DNA from 2 places in the Colwellia sp. BRX8-9 genome. Region 1 is predicted to be linked to the other one. Evidence: predicted binding sites of a transcription regulator. Region 1 holds the regulator's gene; the other holds the start of a gene.
What was found. Region 1 encodes NrdR, which represses ribonucleotide reductase genes. Its sites were predicted from a motif close to AAACACNANATNTNGTGTTT; they were not measured.
Positions count from the first base shown of each region.

Region 2: the regulator NrdR is predicted to act here: its motif matches at 2,924-2,943, upstream of H4J70_RS08885 (adenosylcobalamin-dependent ribonucleoside-diphosphate reductase).

Region 1 is NZ_JACGVN010000033.1:22,069-29,114, reverse strand. Features, by position in the region: gene H4J70_RS19000 (ABC transporter permease) at 1-321, shown strand, start outside; gene H4J70_RS18995 (RNA polymerase sigma factor) at 354-956, shown strand; gene H4J70_RS18990 (hypothetical protein) at 953-1,642, shown strand; gene glyA (serine hydroxymethyltransferase) at 1,949-3,205, shown strand; gene nrdR (transcriptional regulator NrdR) at 3,435-3,890, shown strand; gene ribD (bifunctional diaminohydroxyphosphoribosylaminopyrimidine deaminase/5-amino-6-(5-phosphoribosylamino)uracil reductase RibD) at 3,891-5,027, shown strand; gene H4J70_RS18970 (riboflavin synthase) at 5,083-5,748, shown strand; gene ribBA (bifunctional 3,4-dihydroxy-2-butanone-4-phosphate synthase/GTP cyclohydrolase II) at 5,831-6,940, shown strand; gene H4J70_RS18960 (TonB-dependent siderophore receptor) at 7,011-7,046, opposite strand, start outside.
Region 2 is NZ_JACGVN010000008.1:115,753-122,798, reverse strand. Features, by position in the region: gene H4J70_RS08900 (Do family serine endopeptidase) at 1-962, opposite strand, end outside; gene H4J70_RS08895 (YhcB family protein) at 1,054-1,509, opposite strand; gene zapE (cell division protein ZapE) at 1,686-2,801, shown strand; gene H4J70_RS08885 (adenosylcobalamin-dependent ribonucleoside-diphosphate reductase) at 3,007-5,163, shown strand; gene H4J70_RS08880 (NrdJb) at 5,197-5,865, shown strand; gene rplM (50S ribosomal protein L13) at 6,121-6,549, shown strand; gene rpsI (30S ribosomal protein S9) at 6,553-6,945, shown strand.

The sequences.
Region 1 (7,046 bases):
TTTTTTGCAACGGCTTTACAATTATTCTTTTCGTTTCAAGCGAAAAGTTTTAAAGAAGCGCAGTCAACCGTCTCTATGCTAATTATGCTTCCTGCTATGGTACCGTTTGCCATTATGATGATTGATGATAAGCCTGAATGGGTGAATTGGTTACCTATTTCAGGACAATCAATGTTGATGGAAGATGTTTTTAAGGGCTTACCTGTCGATTGGACTGTGCTTGCAAGTACCACCGCAATTACGGTGGGGATGACAGTGGCATTAGTGCTGGCACTCGCACAAAAATTAAAATCAGAAAAAGTGGTGATGTCATTAAGTTAATCTTTATGACAATACGCTGAGTTGGTATTAAGATGAATAACTCGATAGAATTAACATTACAGCAACAAGACCGCTTTCAAACGGCGTATCAACATATATTGAGTTATTCTTTGAAACGTACTGCAAATTATCAGCAAACATTCACCCAATGGATGACAGAGTATGAAAAATTACTCCGTCATATCATTACCGGATTTGAAGCAAAACCGTCAATTCAAGATGAGCTTTTTCAAGAAATAGCCCTCAATCTTTGGCGGGCACTACCTAGCTTTAGAAATGACTGTACGGTAAAAACTTTTGTCGCTCGTATTGCTCATAATGTTTTAGCTACGCATGTTGCCAAAGCAGTAAAAAGTGTCAAGGTAGAGCAAAGTATTGATGATATTTGCCAAGAGACAGAGCAAGATAAAATTCAACCTACACCCCATCAGAGCTTAGAAAAACAACGTAGACAACAACGTTTAGCTCAATCTATTAGGCAACTTAAACTTGAACAACAGCAAGTGATCACCTTAGCGCTCGAAGGCATGAGTTATCAAGAAATTGCCGATATTTTAGTGATATCCGTTAATCTTGTTGGTGTGCGTTTACAACGCGCAAAAATCGCTTTGAGTAAGTTAATGGAGGCGGTATGAACGAAGAAGATTCCCTGTTACATAAAAAAAGTAAAGTGATTTTATCTACTCAAAGTCAAGCTGAGGCGATACTTGATGTTGCAACTTTACCCAAGAATAAAGCGACTAAACCACTCGATAGTTCGGTAATTGATGAACAATGGGCGCAGATGAGCCAAGACTGGCAAAGCCAACCTATTATTAAAACCGATATTAACCGTTTACTTAAACAAACAAAGCAAAGAACTGTGTGGGCTAAATCTTTATTAGTCATAGATATTATGGCTACGTTGGCTATGTTGTTTGTAGCTAGCTATATGTGGCTCAGTGGCTCGAAAGATCAAGCAACCATTATTTACTTAGGTGGTGGTGGCATTCTTTCCATTATTTTTGTAATATTTGCCATTAAAGCTCGTTTATCGGCATGGAAAATAAATTGTGGAAGTCCTGATAAAGCAATTGAACATGCCATTCTCGGTTGTCAGTCGTCTATTAGCTACATCAAGTTAATAAAGTTCTCTTGTCTCATTATTGGGCCCTTTGCCAATTGGTATGTTTTTGCTGTCACCGAGCAATTAGAAAAATCGCCCATTGTTGGTCTAGCTATTTTGAATATATTTCTGGTGAGTATTTGGCTTGTCAGTCAGTCTTTTTATATAAAAAGGCAAGAAGAGTTAAAACAACTAAATGATATTTTAATAAAATAAATATTGGTTATTTCTTAATAAGATAGATTATATTTTGTTTTTCTGCTTTATTTCTGTTTTAAATTTCTTGTTATTGCTTTTTTTCTTCGTTATATTCTATTTGCTGTTAACGTTGATCAAAGCTGTAAAAGTTTTTATCGATAATAACAGCAACACTCTTGGCATATTAGATTACTAAATGAGCTAAAGCTTGTACCTTTATCCGTGTACAACTGAGCTGATTTCAGGCAATATACGCCGCATAAATTTTGCTATCCATTAGACAATTGTCTGTAACAGCTAAGGCTGAATAATTGAGGAAAAACCATGTTTACACGTGATATGAATATTGCTGATTTTGACCCGGAACTTTATCAAGCGATGAGCAATGAGAAAGTTCGCCAAGAAGAGCACATCGAACTTATTGCTTCAGAAAATTACTGTAGCCCGCGTGTTCTTGAAGCACAAGGTTCTCAATTAACTAATAAATATGCTGAAGGTTACCCAGGCAAACGTTACTACGGTGGTTGTGAATTCGTAGATATCGCTGAGCAATTAGCCATAGACCGTGCAAAAGAATTATTTGGCGCAACTTACGCGAACGTGCAACCTCATGCTGGTTCTCAAGCTAATGCTGCAGTTTTTCAAGCGCTTGTTACTCCAGGTGGTAAAGTGTTAGGAATGAGTTTAGCGCACGGTGGTCATTTAACGCATGGTTCTCATGTTAGTTTTTCTGGCAAGTCTTACGAAGCATTTCAATACGGTCTTCACCCAGAAACAGGTGACATAGATTACGAAGAAATGGAACGTTTAGCACAAGAACATAAACCAGAAATGATCATTGGTGGTTTTTCTGCTTTCTCTGGTGTTGTTGATTGGGCACGTATGCGTAAAATCGCAGACGGTGTTGGCGCATACTTTTTCGTTGATATGGCTCATGTTGCTGGTTTAATTGCCGCCGGTTTATATCCAAACCCAGTGCCACATGCGCATGTTGTTACTACAACTACTCATAAAACATTAGCCGGTCCTCGTGGCGGTTTAATTATTTCGGGTTGTGATGATGAAGCTATCTATAAAAAATTAAACTCTGCTGTTTTCCCAGGTGGCCAAGGTGGCCCATTAATGCACATTATTGCAGCTAAAGCGGTTGCATTTAAAGAAGCATTAGAGCCTGAGTTTAAAGTTTATCAACAGAATGTTTTAGACAATGCTAAAGCTATGGTTGCTGTTCTTCAGGAACGCGGTTACAAAGTTGTTTCTAACGGCACTGAAAACCACTTATTGTTACTTGACTTAATTGATAAAGATATTACAGGTAAAGATGCTGATGCTGCATTAGGCCGTGCCCATATTACGGTAAATAAAAACTCAGTACCTAACGACCCACGTTCTCCGTTTGTAACTTCTGGTTTACGTTTAGGTACTCCGGCTATTACGCGTCGTGGTTTTGGCGTTGTTGAAACTCAAGCATTAACGGGTTGGATTTGTGATATTTTAGACGATATCAACAATGAACAGACGGTTACTGATGTTAAAGCCAGTGTTAAAGAACTTTGTTCACGCTTCCCTGTATACGCGTAAATTAAGCTAACGACTTTAGTGTCTTAAGCGATATAGCTGTGGCGCTTAAAGTCTAATGGGAAAAGCTATAAATAAGTTAATGTAACAATAGCTTAATTAGACTAAAATGGCCGCATTAGCGGCCATTATTGTTTCTGTCAATTAAACAGAGCTATGTGTCGAAAGTACCGAGTCCATTAAGATAAAAATATACTTATTGGGATTGGTATAACCTTTTTTGGAGCTTTCCATGTATTGTCCTTTTTGTAGAGCCTTAGATACCAAAGTCATTGACTCTCGTTTGGTCTCTGACGGTCATCAAGTTCGCCGTCGCCGCGAATGTCTAGCCTGTCATGAGCGCTACACTACCTTTGAAACTGCTGAGTTAGTTATGCCACGTATTATTAAAAATGATGGTTCACGTGAGCCTTTCAATGAAGATAAAATGCGTAATGGTTTAGTGCGAGCACTCGAAAAACGTCCGGTGAGTGTCGAGCAAGTCGAACTATCGATTAATAAAGTCAAATCAAAGCTACGTGCCACTGGTGAGCGAGAAGTATCGAGTGAGTTGCTTGGTAATATCATCATGGAACAATTAAAAGAATTAGATAAAGTCGCTTATGTGCGTTTTGCCTCGGTTTATCGCTCTTTTGAAGATATTCGCGAATTTAGTGAAGAAATTGCGCGCTTAGGTAATGAAAAATAGATGAAAGAATTTTCAGCTGAAGATTACCGTTTTATGCAACGGGCTATAATGCTTGCCAAACAAGGACATTATACCACCTCGCCTAATCCGCGCGTTGGTTGTGTTTTGGTAAAAGATGGTAAAATTGTCGGAGAAGGTTTTCATCAAAAAGCGGGTGAAGGCCATGCTGAAGTTAACGCGTTAGCAATGGCGGGTAAAAATGCGCAAGGTGCAACCGCTTATGTAACACTTGAGCCTTGTAGTCATTATGGGTTAACGCCACCCTGTGCTAAAGGACTTATTCTTGCCGGTATTAAACATGTCATAGCGGCGATGGTTGATCCAAATCCTAAAGTTGCTGGTAATGGTTTAAAAATGTTAGCACAAGCGGAAATATCTTCGCAACACGGTTTATTGAGACAAGCGGCTGAAGATTTAAATGTTGGTTTTATCAAACAAATGACCACAGGTTTGCCCTACGTCCGTTGTAAATTAGCGGCGAGTTTAGATGGAAAAACCGCGATGAAAAATGGTGAAAGTAAATGGATTACTTCGCCTCAAGCTCGACAAGATGTTCAGCGTTTACGCGCACAAAGTTGTGCGATTATCAGTGGTGCTGACAGTATATTAACCGATAATGCAAAAATGACGGTACGTTGGTCTGAGCTAGGGGAATTAAAAGATAGTTATCAAGAGGAAGACGTTAGGCAACCGATAAGAGTGATTATAGATACAAAAAATCGCTTAACGCCTAACTTAGCTTTATTTAATGAGCACAGCCCAATAATTTTAATTCGTCGTACCATTGAAAACATTCATCAATGGCCTCATTTTGTAAAGCAGGTGGTTTTACCTGTAGTCAATACATTAGCTAATGAACAACAGATTGACTTACATGCATTACTTCAATATTTAGCTAAGCTAAATTTAAATGATGTACTCATTGAGTCAGGTGCTCGATTAGCGGGTGCTTTTATTGAACAAAATTTAGTCGATGAATTGATTTTATATCAAGCCCCTAAATTGATGGGTGCAGACAGTAAAAGCTTAGTGAATATGACAAGCATTGAAAGCTTGAGCCAAGCAAAAGAACTAAATATAATTGATTTACGTATGATCGGCAAAGATATCCGTATTATTGCTAAACTTTTACCGTAAAATTTTAGTATGGTGTTGAGTTTTACTTGACCTAAAAATGACTTAAAGAGTGATTATGTTCACAGGAATAATTGAAGCAGTTGGTAGCATTCAAGCGATAAACATTACTGGACAGGGTGCAAGAATTGTTATTTCCACCGGTTTATTAGATATGAGTGATGTTAAATTAGGTGATTCAATAGCGACCAATGGCATTTGTTTAACCGTTGTCGCTTTTGACTCATCAACTTATAGTGCCGATGTTTCTAATGAAACCTTACAGCGTACTGGCTTTGTTGATTATCAAACAGGGCAGGCTGTTAATTTAGAAAAAGCCATGTTACCCACCACTCGTTTTGGCGGACATATGGTGTCTGGCCATGTCGATGCTGTGGTTGTAATAACCTCGATTGAACATAATGGTAATAGCCTAGAATACTGGCTTGAAATGCCAAGTGATTTAGCGCCATACATTGCCGAAAAAGGCTCTATCACAATTGACGGCACGAGCTTAACAGTTAACAGTGTCACCGATGATAAATTTCGTCTAACGATCGTTCCTCACACTAACGCGCAAACCATTATTGCTCAATATAAAGCGGGCACTAAAGTCAATTTAGAAGTTGACTTAATCGCCCGTTATATCGAAAGGCTATTAACAAAAAAAGCCGCTAGCACGGCCGAGCACCATAGTTCTGGTGTGACTCATGAACTATTAGCACGTAACGGTTTTATGAAGTAAACAAACAAGGTGGCGTTTGTATATCAAGCGCACTATTGTATTCCTCAAAATTATGAAAAAAAATTAAATAAAAGAGATGATCATGAATTTAAATACCCCACAAGAAATTATTGACGATATTGCTCAAGGTAAAATGGTCATTTTGATGGACGATGAAGACAGAGAAAATGAAGGTGACTTCATTATGGCTGCTGAAAAAGTAACCCCCGAAGCCATTAATTTTATGGCGACTCACGGTCGTGGTTTAATTTGTATGCCGATGACGGTTGAAAAATGCCAGCAGCTCAAGTTACCTTTGATGGTTGAAAAAAATGACGCTCAATTTAGCACTAATTTTACTGTGTCAATTGAGGCCGCTCAAGGAGTAACTACCGGGATTTCTGCTGGCGATCGTGCAACGACTGTATTAGCTGCTGTTGCCAAAGATGCTAATCATTTAAGTATTGTTCAGCCGGGGCATATTTTTCCATTAATAGCCAAAGATGGAGGTGTATTAAATCGCGCAGGCCATACGGAAGCTGGAACCGATTTAGCGCGTTTAGCGGGTTTAGAGCCTGCCGCCGTTATTGTTGAAATACTCAATGAAGACGGTACTATGGCGCGCCGCCCAGACTTAGAAATTATTGCTGAAAAGCATGATTTAAAGATGGGCACCATTGCCGACTTAATTGAATATAGAAATGCTAATGAGACCACTATTGAACGTGTCTCTCAATGTAAGTTACCAACAGCCTTTGGAGAATTCGATTTAACAGTATTTAAAGACACCATTGATGGACAGGCGCACTTTGCCCTAACTAAAGGTGAGATTAAAGCTGACGAACCAACACTAGTTCGTGTTCATCTAGAAAATACCTTTAGAGATTTATTATTTAGCCAACGTGAGAGTGTTGCTCAATGGCCAATGGCTAATGCTTTAGAAAAAATTGCCAAAGAAGGCGGTGTTTTAGTACTTTTAGGTAAGCATGAATCTACTGCGGAGTTAATTTCTCAAGTTGAAAAGTATGCAAAAATTGATGCGGGTGAAGTTGTTAATGAAATAAAGCGTCATGTTGGCTCTCGTAACGTTGGCGTAGGCTCACAAATCCTTTCTAACTTAGGTGTTAGTAAGATGCGCTTGTTAAGTTCACAAACTAAGTATCATTCGTTATCAGGATTTGGTCTTGAAGTTGTTGAATATATAGCGGAATAATTAACGTTAGTCCGAGTTTGTTCATCTATAGAAATATTTTTATAGATGAACATTTAAGCTTGTGATTACGTTAAAATTGATAGCGATAACTCACTGATATTTCTCT
Region 2 (7,046 bases), on a different contig from region 1:
TTTACCACTTTTCCGTTCACTTTGGTAATAACATCACCGGACTCAATGCCGGCATCGGCAGCAGCAGAATCAGCAACGACTTGCTCGATAAAGCCACCTTGGCTCGACTCGAGTTCTAGTGCCTTGGCGATTTCACCATTGACACTTCGGCCTAACACGCCAAGTACACCACGGCGAACTTCGCCGAACTCAATCAATTGTCTAACAATGTTATCGACCATATTACTGGGTATGGCAAAGCCAATACCCACATTGCCACCATTAGGGCCTAATATTGCCGTATTAATGCCAACAAGTTTACCGTGTAAGTTAATGAGTGCACCACCTGAATTACCGCTGTTGATAGCAGCATCAGTTTGAATAAAGTCTTCGTAATTCTGCGCGTTTAATCCGCTACGTCCTAAAGCACTTATAATACCTGAAGTGACGGTTTGACCTAAACCAAAAGGGCTACCAATGGCAACAGCAAAGTCTCCAACTCGTATATCATCTGAGTCAGCTAATTTTACTTCAATTAAATCTTCAGCGTCTATTTGTAGTAAAGCGATATCACTACTGGCATCGGAGCCAATTCTCTTGGCGGTGATTTGACGACCGTCTTTTAACGTTATTTGAATTTCATCAGCTTCATTGATGACATGATTATTAGTAACTATGTAGCCTTGTGCAGCATCAATAATGACCCCTGAGCCTAAACCTCGAAATTCACGTTTTCTTGCTTGGTTTTGTTGAGGATTACCAAAGAAAAACTTTAAAGCATCTGGTACTTTAGATTTATCTTCGTGGGTACCGGTAACCGAAATTAGCACGACACCCGGAGTAACCTTCTCTAGCATCGGCGCTAAACTTGGCAACTGTTGACCACTAACGGAAAAAGGTAAATTGGCTTGGACGGGCAAACTTGCCACGGCAATAGAGCCGGAAAGAAGAATACTTGTTGCTAAAACAGACAGTTTTTTCATAAAAGAGACAACCTTCTTATAAACATAAATGATTAATGTAATTTTATACTTAACTAAAGACCTATGCTGTGTGCGTTAGTTCCAAAGAACATTAGCCTACATTTGTAACACTTTGTTTCTTGTCGGCAAAAAGTCCACTCGCTTGACCTGAGTAGTCAAGTGGTGGTTCTGTGCTTGTTTCTTCACTCTTACGTTCGGCTCGGCTGTGACGTAATGATACGGTTTGTGCAAGTTGTTCTTGTGTTTCTTTTGAGAAAAAAGGCATGCCATCAACGTCTGAAGGTGTTGCTTGTTTTAATAACTGCGTACTTTTTTCCATTTGCAACATGGCTGTTTGGCAAGTGCTATTCATTTTGTCCAAAAGTATTGTTGAATCATCTAAATGTTCTGCAACATCGAGTTTATATTGCGCTAAAGCGGCTTCACTATTACTAACGCGTTCACTAAGTTTCTGGTTGTCTTGGACTGATGCAGATAAAAAACGACTAGCAACAAAACCTATTGCCGCACCAACTAATAAAAGAAAAATTGCTAAAACTATATCCATAGTGTCAAACCCTCGTTATATTCAATAAAATTAGTAAAAATATGGGAACTTATTTTGTATAATAGCGCTTCTGTTCGCGCTTACCTAATGAATATGATTGCGAATTTGTTAATTTCAAGAAAATATTTCATTAGTCCTGTAAAGACTTTGTGAAACAAAATATAAGTGGCCAATAAATGATCAAGCTTTCACCTCTAGATAAGTATAATGAAGATTTAACTCGTGATGATTTTTTACATGACGATGCGCAGGAAAATGCGGTAAAAAACTTACAGCGTCTCTATGAAGATCTTCAAAATAAACCCTTACCCGTTGAAGGATTTAAGAAGGTGCTTAATCGCTGGAAGCGCATTGTTGCCTCATCTGAAACCAAAACCATACAAGGACTTTATTTTTGGGGTGGCGTTGGTCGAGGGAAAACTTATTTAGTTGATACATTTTATGATTGTTTGCCTTTTGAAAATAAAATGCGTGTTCACTTTCATCGCTTTATGCACCGTGTTCATCAAGAATTAAAAACATTAACCGGGCAAGCTGACCCATTGAAAATAATTGCCAAACGTTTTGCTGATGAAACCTGCATTATTTGTTTTGATGAGTTTTTTGTTTCCGACATTACCGATGCAATGATCCTTGGCGCTTTGTTTGAAGAATTATTTGCACATAATGTTACTTTAGTGGCAACGTCAAATATTATACCTGACGGTCTGTACCGAAATGGTTTGCAACGCGAACGTTTTTTACCAGCCATTAAACTCATCAATAAACATTGTGATGTGGTAAATGTCGATAGCGGTATTGATTACCGTTTGCGAACCCTAGAGCAAGCCGAGATTTACCATGCTCCACTTGATGCAGAGGCAAGTGAAAACCTGGCGCAATATTTTATTCAATTGTCGGTCAAACCAGGTAAGAAAGATGTTGACGTTAAAATAAATAATCGCTCATTATCGGCGATTGAAGAGTCAGACGGTATTGTGCACTTTGACTTTTCGGTGTTGTGTGAATCCGCACGTAGTCAAACTGACTATATGGAGATAAGTCGTTTGTATCACACGGTATTATTAGCAAATGTTAAACAAATGAGTGTCGATCGTGAAGATGCGGCCCGTCGATTTATTGCCTTGGTTGATGAATTTTATGAACGTAATGTAAAATTAATTATTTCTGCTGAAGTCGAAATGGAAAATTTATACAGCCACGGTGGTTTGGAATTTGAGTTCAAACGTTGTTTAAGTCGTTTACAAGAAATGCAGTCACATGATTATTTAGCAAGTAAGCACTTACCTTAGTGAGATAGTAAAACTTACTTAAAGATAATTATAAAAATGCCGATTTAACGATCGGCATTTTTTTATGCCAATTTTAGCGTTATTACGCTAACTAGCTATATGTTGTGTTATTTATTGATCTTGATCGCAATATGTAGTGCTTTGGCTTTTGTCATTTATTTTTATAGGTAATATACACCAAAAATAAAATGATAAAGGAATGCTGATGACAAACGCTTTTTCACCAGGCTTAGCGACAAGTATTAAATTACAAGACGCTTCAGTTGATATTTGGGATAAAAAATACCGCTTAAAAGACAAACATGGCCACCCGCAAGAGAATACTATTTCAGAAACATTTCATCGAGTTGCCTTAGCGCTCGCGGATATAGAAAATAAAGATAAGAAAAAGTGGTACGAGAAATTTGTTTGGGCGATGGAGTGTGGCGCCTATCCTGCGGGACGAATAATATCAAATGCAGGTGCCGAAAAATTTAAGCCCGCCACATCAACAATAAACTGCACGGTTTCAGGCACTATCGACGATTCAATGACGGGTATATTAACTGCGGTGCACCAAGCAGGCCTAACGTTAAAGGCGGGGTGTGGTATTGGTTATGAATTCTCAACTTTAAGACCCAGTGGTGCCTTTGTTGCTGGCGCCGGTGCCACAACTTCAGGTCCACTGTCGTTCATGGATATCTTCGATAAAATGTGTTTTACCATTAGTTCTGCCGGCGGGCGGCGTGGTGCGCAAATGGGGGTTTTTGATATCTCTCACCCTGATGTTAAACGTTTTATTTTAGCGAAGCGCGAGGATGGTCGGTTACGGCAATTTAATTTATCACTACTGATCAGTGATGAATTTATTGCTGCTGTAAAAAATCAACAAGACTGGTTACTCAATTTTCCTATTTCTCACCAAGAGTTACTTGCCGATGATATCGCTATCACCGATCGGGATAAAATACTCTTCAAAGAGAATTATTTTGATAACGCTTATATTAAAAAACATAATTATGTATTGAATCATGAAGGTAAAATCGCCTGTAAAATTTATAGCTCGATACCAGCTGTTAGGCTGTGGGATATGATAATGAGCAATACATTTAACTATGCTGAACCAGGTTTTTTACTCATTGACCATGCTAACGAAATGAATAACAACTGGTTTTGTGAAAAACTACGTGCAAGTAATCCCTGCGGCGAACAAATATTACCACCCAACGGTGCTTGTCTGCTGGGTTCAGTAAATTTAGTTAAATTTGTTGAGCAACCTTTCACTTCTAGTGCGAAATTTAATTGGGATAAATACCGCGAAGTTATTAAAGTTTTTACCCGCATGCTCGACAACGTAGTAGAAATTAATGGCTTACCACTGCCTGAACAACAGCAAGAAATTCAAAGTAAGCGCCGTCATGGTATGGGGTACTTAGGATTAGGCTCAGCTCTGACATTATTAAAAATACCTTATAATAGTCCTGAAGCCCTGGCTTTTACTGATAAAGTATCAAAAGTTTTAGCGATAACGGGGTGGCAAGAAGCGTTAAATTTAGCAAAAGAAAAAGGTCCTGCGCCGATACTTGCACAAACGTTCGTGGTAACTCAGCAAATGCTAGTAAAACGCCCCGAAATGATAAAAGACGGCATAAAAGTGGCGGATAAAATAAAAGGTTCAGTTCTGCACGCAAAATACAGTCGTTATATGCAGCGTATCGCTGAAGAAAATCCTGAACTTGTCGAAGCGTTAGCTGAGGTTGGCGCCCGTTTTACACATCATTCTTCAATAGCACCCACAGGCACTTTAGCGCTCAGTCTAGGTAATAATGTATCTAATGGTATTGAACCAAGCTTTGCACATGAATATCACCGCAATATTATTCGTCAAGGTAAGAAATCAAAAGAATCCGTCGCTGTTTCAAGTTATGAACTGCTGGCATATCGTCATTTTATCAATAAAGATGCTTTGGCATATAGCGAAGATGACAATAAAAAGCTGCCTAACTATTTTGTATCTGCCGATGCCATCGCTCCTAAAGAACATGTTGATATTCAGTCTGCGGCACAATACTGGATAGACTCGTCTATTTCAAAAACAATTAATGTTCCAACTGATATCGATTATGAAAACTTCAAAGATATCTATTTGTATGCATACGACCAGGGCTTGAAAGGCTGTACGACTTTTCGTTTTAACCCAGAAGTCCATCAAGGCGTATTAGTAAAAGACGAAGAACTCGCTAATGTAACGTATCAGTTTACCTTAGCCGATGGCACTGAGATTTTAGCGAAAGGTAATGAAGAGGTGGTTTACGACGGCGAAACGCATACGGCTGCAAATCTTCATGACGCTTTAAAAGAAGGTTACTACGGTAAGCTCTAAAAGCCCTGGCAAAAAATAACGAGGAAACTAATAATGAGAGAAATTAATCAAGCGATCACTGCGGTTAAGGTGTTAGTTGCTGATCAGCTGCCTGTTAAAGAAAAAATAAAAGGCATCGCGGATAAACTCACCGAAAGTACAAAACGTCCTGAAATGTTAATTGGTTCTACTTATAAAATAAAACCGCCAGTATCAGACCATGCTCTTTATATTACTATTAATGATATTTTGCTCAATCAAGAAAGTGACCAAGAAACTCGCCGTCCTTTCGAAATTTTTGTCAATTCAAAAAATATGGAGTTTTATTCTTGGGTAGTGGCGCTAACACGGGTTATTTCAGCGGTATTTCGCAAGGGAGGTGACTGCACCTTTTTAGTCGAAGAGCTAAAAGCAGTATTTGACCCCAAAGGTGGCTATTACCAAAGAGGCACAGGTATATTTATGCCATCGGTGGTCGCTGATATTGGCCATGTTATTGAAACACATTTAAAGGCATTAGATATGTTGCCAAAAAGTGAAAGAGATAACCACCAACAAGCCTACATTGAGGAAAAGCGCCAAACAATAAAAGCTAAAGAGGGAAGTGAGCTATTAGCTTTTCCAACCACAGCAAGCCAATGTGTAAAATGTTATCAAAAGTCGGTAATCTCATTAGACAATTGCGCTACTTGCTTAAATTGCGGCGATTCAAAATGTGGTTAGTTACTAGCTAGCGATTGTATTCGTGATAAAAGTTTAAAAAAAGTGCAATTGATTGTGATTTATAGGTGATCTTAGTAGATAACTTCTGTATAATCCGCGCTCCCTGCGTTACAAATGCCTACTGTTTTTGACTTTTGTGAAAAGTAGTGGCGATGGACTCGATACTCGAAGGGGTAGAGCGTGGTCTTTTTAACCGGTGATGCTAATTCTTAGCATTCATCATTTAAAGTAACATAATAAATATTGGGTTTTTTAATGAAAACTTTTGTAGCAAAACCAGAAAGCGTACAACGCGAATGGTTCTTAGTGGACGCCGAAGATAAGACTTTAGGACGTATCGCTACTGAAATTGCAACCCGTTTACGCGGCAAGCATAAAGCAGAATATACTCCTCACGTAGATACTGGCGATTACATCGTTGTTATTAACGCTGAGAAAGTGAAAGTAACTGGTAATAAAGCGAAAGGTAAAATTTACTACTCGCATACAGAATTCCCAGGCGGTCTTAAGCAAATTAGTTTTGAAAAACTAATTGAAAAAGCTCCAGAGCGTGTTTTAGAATTCGCAGTTAAAGGTATGTTACCTAAAGGTCCTTTAGGTCGTGAAATGTTCCGTAAGCTTAAAGTTTACGCGGGCACTGAACATAAGCATACTGCACAACAACCACAACTTTTGGAGCTTTAAGCAATGGCTGATAATCAATATTACGGTACTGGTCGTCGCAAGAGCTCAACTGCTCGTGTGTTCATGAAAGCTGGTAACGGTGCAATTACAATTAACAAGCGTGACATTTCTGTATACTTTGGTCGTGAAACGGCTCGTATGGTTGTTCGTCAACCATTAGAATTAGTTGAAATGTTAGAAAAGTTTGACTTTAACATCACTGTTGTTGGTGGTGGTATTTCTGGTCAAGCTGGCGCAATTCGTCACGGTATTACTCGTGCATTAATGGAGTTCGATGAAACTTTACGTGGTTCTCTACGTGTAGCTGGTTTCGTAACTCGTGATGCTCGTAAAGTTGAACGTAAGAAAGTTGGTTTACACAAGGCTCGTAAAAAGCCACAATTTTCAAAACGTTAATATTTACCTTATACGTTTTCAAAAAACCGACTTTATGTCGGTTTTTTTATATCTGTCATTTAGAAAAATGAGCATCCGCAGTAAGGTAACTTCGTGGGCTG